3 regions of the Crenobacter sp. CS_VA4 genome follow, and region 2 is predicted to be linked to each of the others. Evidence: predicted binding sites of a transcription regulator. Region 2 holds the regulator's gene; each other region holds the start of a gene.
What was found. Region 2 encodes sigma-54, which starts transcription at its own class of promoters, with help from an activator protein. Its sites were predicted from a motif close to CTGGCACGCTTCATGCTT; they were not measured.

Region 1 (2,266 bases), on a different contig from region 2:
GGATCGCCGCGCTCTCCAGCGCCTCGTGTTCGGCCAACGGCGGCAGGATGCCGGGCAGCCGGGCCGCCAGCATCGATTTGCCGGTGCCGGGCGGACCGACCAGCAGCAGGCTGTGGCCGCCGGCCGCAGCCAGCTCCAGCGCGCGCCGCGCGGTGCCTTGGCCCTTCACGTCGGCGAGATCCGGGTAAAACAGTTCGGCGCTGCTCTCGCCACGCTGCTGCACCGGCAAGGCCGTTAAACCGTTCAGGTGTGCGCAGACCGCCGCCAGGCTGTCGGCCGGATGGACGGTGGCCTCGCTGACCCAGGCCGCCTCGGCGGCGCTGTCGGGCGGCAGGATAAACGCCCGGCCGGCCTGCTTCGCCTGCCAGACCATCGCCAGCGCACCGCGCACCGGGCGCAGTGCACCGGTCAGCCCCAGTTCACCGGCCAATTCAAACTTCTCCAGCCGGCTGGCGTCGATCTGGCCCGACGCGGCCAGCACGCCGATCGCGATCGGCAGGTCGAAGCGGCCCGACTCCTTCGGCAGGTCGGCCGGCGCCAGGTTGACCGTGACCTTCTTGGCCGGGAATTCGAAGCCGGAGGTCAGGATCGCCGCCCGCACCCGGTCGCGGCTCTCCTTCACCTCGGTATCAGGCAGGCCGACGATATTGAACGCCGGCAGGCCATTGGCGAGGTGGACTTCCACCAGCACCGGCGGGGCATCGAGGCCGGCGAGCGCGCGGCTGTAAACGACCGAGAGCGACATGCGCTCAGGAATGACCCTGGGCGGCCTGGACGGCCTCGAGTTCGGCGGCCTTGTCCGGGAACACCTGCGCTTCCAGCTCGGCCAGACGCGTTTCCAGCGCCTCGAGCTTTTCACGGGTACGCACCAGGACTTCCTGCTGCACGTCGAATTCCTCGCGGGTGACCAGATCCATCCGGTTGAAGGTGGAGGCCATCATCGCCTTGACGTTCTTTTCCAGGTCCTTGGCCGGGCTGGCCGCGAGCGTCTCGCTGATCTTGGCGCTGATTTCATCGAACAGTTTCTGGCTGAGCATCGGCTCTCTCCTTGCCTATGTCATTGAATGACTCATTGAGTGTAGCAAAAAAGCCGTCCGCATCGTGCGTTCGGCCGTGCTCTATTTTGACACGTGACGCCTACGTGCGGTTGCAACATAGCTTGCACCAGTCTGGTGCCATGACGAAGCCATCATGCCTGCATTCAGGGCACACCCCGGCCGAACGCTCCGCTTGCGCCCCGCTTGGGCGCATTTTTTGCACTGCACAGCGGCTGGCACAGTTATCGCTTAGAGATCATCGGGAACACCGAATTCTTCGCTCGAAAGGAGCCGTCATGAAACTGGTTACCTCCATTATCAAGCCGTTCAAACTGGACGAAGTGCGCGAGGCCCTGTCGGCCATCGGCATCCAGGGCATCACTGTCACCGAGGTCAAGGGCTTCGGCCGGCAGAAGGGCCACACCGAGCTGTACCGCGGCGCGGAGTACGTGGTCGACTTCCTGCCCAAGATCAAGCTCGACATCGCGATCGAGGACAGCCTGCTCGACCAGGTGCTGGAGACCATCGAGAACGCCGCCCGTACCGGCAAGATCGGCGACGGCAAGATCTTCGTGGTCGATCTGGAACAAGTGATCCGCATCCGCACCGGCGAGACCGGCGCTAGCGCTGTGTAACGACAAGAACAGACGGGGAACCCATCATGAAAAAATCTCTCGCCTTGCTCCCGCTGCTGCTCGCAGCCATCCCGGCCCTGGCCGACACCCCGACCATGCCTATGCTGGTCGACGCCAAGACCATCAGCGCCGGCGACACCGCCTGGATGCTGACCTCGACCGCGCTGGTGCTGTTCATGACCATCCCGGGCCTGGCGCTGTTCTACGGCGGCATGGTGCGCAAGAAGAACGTGCTCGCCACGCTGATGCAGAGCTTCGCGATCTGCGCGCTGGTCACCGTGCTGTGGACCGTGATCGGCTACAGCCTGGCGTTCACCGACGGCTCGCCGTATCTCGGCGGCGTCAGCCGGGCACTGATGAACGGCATGGCCTACCTGAAGGACGCCGGCAAGCTGACCGTGCACCCGCTGGCGACGACCATCCCCGAGTCGGTGTTCATGATGTTCCAGATGACCTTCGCGATCATCACCCCGGCGCTGATCGCCGGCGCGTTTGCCGAGCGGATGAAGTTCTCGGCGATGCTGGTGTTCATGGCGCTGTGGTCGCTGGCGGTGTACGTGCCGGTGGCGCACTGGGTGTGGGCGCCGAACGGCT
Region 2 (2,266 bases):
CGTTGACTTCGGCTTTCTGTATCAGTTTGTCGACAGAGAGGGTTACCGCTACATCGATCACGTTGTCTACGTGGCGGGTGACTCGATCCAGTTTGCTTTCGACATAGTCGCGTAGCGGCTGGGTAACTTCGAGGTGGAGACCGGTCAGTTTGAAGTTCATACCCTACTCCTTTTGGTGAAAACCGCCTGGCTTATCGTGCCTGGCAAGTGAGTGGTCCCTTATTGGATGGGTACAGCAGCGCTGGTTTTAAAGGGGCTACCTATAGTTTTTTGCGTTGGTTGACGGGCGGGATCTGCATCGCCTCGCGGTATTTGGCCACGGTGCGGCGGGCAACCTGTATGCCCAGCTTGGCCAGTTGGTCGGCGATGGTGCTGTCGGAGAGGGGGCGTTCGGCGTCTTCGCTGTCGATCATCTGGCGGATGCGCGCCTTGATCGCGGTGGCCGAGCACTCGCCGCCACCGTCGGTGTCGAGGGCACTGCCGAAGAAGTATTTGAGTTCGAATAAGCCGCGCGGACTCAGCAGATACTTCTGCGTAGTGACCCGGGACACGGTGGATTCGTGCAGTCCCAACTGGTCGGCGATGTCCCGCAAAATCAGCGGTCGCATCGCCACTTCGCCCTGTTCAAAGAACGCATGCTGCTGTTCGACAATAGCTTCCGACACTTTGAGAATAGTGTCAAATCGCTGTTGGATGTTCTTGATCAGCCACTTTGCCTCTTGCAGGCGGCCGGACAACTCGCCGGCGTTCTGGCGGCTCTCGGTGACGGTGCGAGCGTACATTGGGTTAATGTTGAGGCGCGGTACGGCATGCTGGTTCAGTTCGGCGAACCAGCGGCCCTTGCGCTTCCTGACGATCACGTCCGGGATCACGTAATGGGTCTCGCCCTCGCCGAAACCGGCGGCCGGGTGCGGGTTCAGTCGGCCGATCAGCGCCTGCGCGGCGCGCAGCGTGTCGTCGTCGGTGGCCAACAGTTTCTTCAGTTTGCCGAAGTCGCGGTTGCCGAGCAGCACCAGGTGGTTGCGCACGATCGCCTGGGCCAGCGCGTGGCCGGGCATGGCTGGGTCGAGGCGGGCCAGCTGCAGCGTCAGCGACTCCGACAGGTTGCCGGCGCCGACGCCGGCCGGGTCAAACTGGCGCAACAGCGCGAGGCCGACCGCCAGTTCGTCCTCGTCCACCTCCAGCTCGGCCGGCAGATTGGCCGCCAGCTCGTCGAGGCCGACGCTGAGGTAGCCGTCCTCGTCCAGCTCTTCGATCAGCAGCGTGACGATGGCGCGGTCGCGCTCCGGCAGCGACAGTTCGCCGAGCTGGGCGAGCAGGTGCTGGCGCAAGGTGACTGGGCAGGCCACGTTGAACAAGGGGTCGGGGTTGTCATCGTCGCCGTCGCGCGAACCGCCCTTGCCGCCGCCCCAGTCGGTCAGCTCGGCGCCGAGCGTGTCGCGCTCCTCGTTGCTGTTACTGCTCTCGTCGAAAGTCTGGTTGTCTTGCGTCGTATCGGCGGCATTGTCCGCCGGGCTGTCGCCGGTGGCCTGCATGTCGCCGCCGTGGTCGTCCGGCCGCTCCAGCAGCGGGTTGTCGAGCAGGAAGCGCTCGACCTCGGCCTGCAGGTCGAGGGTGGACAACTGCAGCAGTTTGATCGACTGCTGCAGTTGCGGGGTCAGCGTCAGTTGCTGCGCGACCTTCAGTTGCAAGGCTTGCTTCATGCCAACCGCCGTTTCCTCTCTTAGAGGTGGAAGTGTTCGCCCAGGTACACTTCGCGCACTCTTTCGTTGGTGACCAGCTCTTCGGGCAGTCCCGAGGCCAGCACCGCGCCTTCGCTGATGATGTAGGCGCGATCGCAGATGCGCAGCGTTTCGCGCACGTTGTGGTCGGTGATCAGTACGCCGATGCCGCGCTCGCGCAGGAAGGAAATGATCTTCTGGATGTCGATCACCGCGATCGGGTCGACGCCGGCGAACGGTTCGTCGAGCAGGATGAAGCGCGGTCGGGTGGCCAGCACCCGGGCGATCTCGACCCGGCGCCGTTCACCGCCGGACAGCGCCAGCGCGTTGCTTTCGCGCAGGTGGGCGACGTTCAGGTCGTCGAGCAGCAGGTTGAGCTCGTTTTCCAGCTGCTCGCCCTTCAGGCCGCTGATCTCGAGCACCGCGCGGATGTTGTCCTCGACCGTCATCTTGCGGAAGATCGACGCTTCCTGCGGCAGGTAGCCCAGGCCCATTCGAGCGCGCTGGTGGATCGGCAGGCTGGTGATGTTCCGGCCATCGAGGTG
Region 3 (2,266 bases), on a different contig from region 2:
TCATGCAGTACGCGGCCGAGAACATCATTCCGGTGACGCTGGAACTGGGTGGCAAGTCACCCAACATCTTCTTTGAAGACGTAATGCGCGAGGACGATGCCTACTTCGACAAGGCGCTGGAAGGCTTCGCTATGTTCGCGCTCAATCAGGGCGAAGTGTGCACCTGCCCGTCGCGCGTGCTGGTGCAGGAGTCGATCTACGAACGCTTCATGGAGCGCGCGGTAAAACGGGTGCAGGCGATCCGCCAGGGCAGTCCGCTCGATCCGTCCACCATGATCGGCGCGCAGGCGTCCCAGGAGCAGTTGGACAAGATCCTGTCCTACATCGACGTCGGCCGCCAGGAAGGCGCGCAGGTGCTGACCGGCGGCGGCCAGGCCAAGATCGCCGGGCTGGAAGAGGGCTACTATGTGCAGCCGACCATCCTGGCCGGCCACAACAAGATGCGCGTGTTCCAGGAGGAAATATTCGGCCCGGTGGTGGCGGTCACCACCTTCAAGAACAAGGAAGAAGCGCTGGCGATCGCCAACGACACCGTGTTCGGCCTCGGCGCCGGGGTGTGGACGCGCGACGGCGCGCTGGCGTACCGGATGGGCCGCGAGATCAAGGCCGGCCGGGTGTGGACCAACTGCTATCACCTGTACCCGGCGCACGCGGCGTTCGGCGGCTACAAGAAGTCCGGCATCGGTCGCGAGACGCACAAGATGATGCTCGACCACTACCAGCAGACCAAGAATCTGCTGGTGAGCTATAGCCCGAACGCACTCGGATTCTTCTGAGATCCACTCGCATAACCCTGCTGGCGTCGTTGCACTGGGGTTTTGTGAGCGGCTCTGAAGCCATTTGATTGGCCGGCGTCGCCCCCTGGCGTCGGCCTTTTCTCACCCACAAGGAGCATCCGATGGCGTCGCGCGTGGCAATCACCCCCGAAGCGCAGGCCCTGCTGGCTCGGCTGGTCGAACGGCACGGCCCCTTGCTGTTCCACCAGTCCGGCGGTTGCTGCGACGGCAGCGCACCGATGTGCTTTTTGCAGAGCGAATTCCGCATCGGCGGCCAGGACGTGCTGCTCGGTGAAATCGGCGGCTGCCCGTTCTATATCAGCGCTTTTTTGTTCGGATATTGGCAAGCCTGCCACCTGACCATCGACGTATCCTCCGGACGGGGCAATAGTTTTTCGGTGGAAGCGACGGAAGGGGTACGCTTCATCACCCGCTCGCGGCTGCTGAGCGAGGCCGAGCTGGCGGTGCTGGATGCTGTGCCGCACCAGGCTTGAGCCAAGGCTGCACTGTTCTTGAACGGTTTCCAGGGCTAAAGGCCAGCCGTTGCTGGGTTTGGCGGCCCGTTTGCTGTTGGCATGATTCCTGCCAGATGAATGCTTAGTTATCCACTAAGGGAGCAACAAGATGTCAGCAAATCAAGACCTATCAAAATCACTGGGTGTCTGGCAGTTGTGGGGCATTGCGGTGGGCCTGGTGATCTCCGGCGAGTATTTCGGCTGGAGTTACGGTTGGGCCAGCGCCGGCACGATGGGCTTTATGATCGCCACCGTGTTCGTCGCGGTGATGTACACCGCCTTCATCTTCAGCTTTACCGAACTGACCACCTCTATTCCACACGCCGGCGGCCCGTTCGCCTACGCCAAGCGCGCCTTCGGGCCGATGGGCGGCTTTCTGGCCGGCGCGGCCACCTTGTGCGAGTTCGTGTTTGCGCCGCCTGCCATTGCCTTGGCCATCGGCGCTTATCTGAATGTGCAATTCCCATGGCTGGCGCCGAAATGGACCGCGATGGGCGCGTACCTGATCTTCATGGGCCTCAATATCCTCGGCGTGAGCATCGCCGCCACCTTTGAATTGTGTGTCACCTTGCTGGCGATCTTCGAGCTCTTGGTGTTCGTCGGCGTGGTCGCCCCAGGTTTCGACTGGAGTCACTTCACCAAGGGCGGCTGGGCCGGGCATGACACGTTCAGCCTCGGCGCGGTGTCCGGCATCTTCGCCGCGATTCCGTTTGCGATCTGGTTCTTCCTCGCGATCGAAGGCGCAGCGATGGCCGCCGAAGAAACCAAAGACCCGAAACGCACCGTGCCGCGCGCCTACATCGCCGGCATTTTGACCTTGGTGGTGCTGGCGATCGGCGTGATGGTGTTCGCCGGCGGTGCCGGAGACTGGACCCGCCTCGCCAACATCAACGACCCGCTGCCGCAGGCGATGAAGATGATTGTCGGCAACAGCAGCGGCTGGCTGCATATGCTGGTGTGGCTGGGGCTGTTCGG

Region 1: the regulator sigma-54 is predicted to act here: its motif matches at 1,271-1,288, upstream of glnK (P-II family nitrogen regulator).
Region 3: the regulator sigma-54 is predicted to act here: its motif matches at 1,347-1,364, upstream of eat (ethanolamine permease).

What each region holds. Positions count from the first base shown of each region.
Region 1 covers NZ_JBVMAE010000006.1:3,476-5,741, forward strand. The annotation lists gene ACZ2IA_RS07170 (YifB family Mg chelatase-like AAA ATPase) at 1-745, opposite strand, end outside; gene ACZ2IA_RS07175 (accessory factor UbiK family protein) at 750-1,037, opposite strand; gene glnK (P-II family nitrogen regulator) at 1,334-1,672, shown strand; gene ACZ2IA_RS07185 (ammonium transporter) at 1,699-2,266, shown strand, end outside.
Region 2 covers NZ_JBVMAE010000028.1:5,057-7,322, reverse strand. The annotation lists gene hpf (ribosome hibernation-promoting factor, HPF/YfiA family) at 1-160, opposite strand, end outside; gene ACZ2IA_RS18845 (RNA polymerase factor sigma-54) at 261-1,703, opposite strand; gene lptB (LPS export ABC transporter ATP-binding protein) at 1,724-2,266, opposite strand, start outside.
Region 3 covers NZ_JBVMAE010000006.1:228,509-230,774, reverse strand. The annotation lists gene adh (aldehyde dehydrogenase) at 1-776, shown strand, start outside; gene ACZ2IA_RS08235 (DUF779 domain-containing protein) at 899-1,270, shown strand; gene eat (ethanolamine permease) at 1,401-2,266, shown strand, end outside.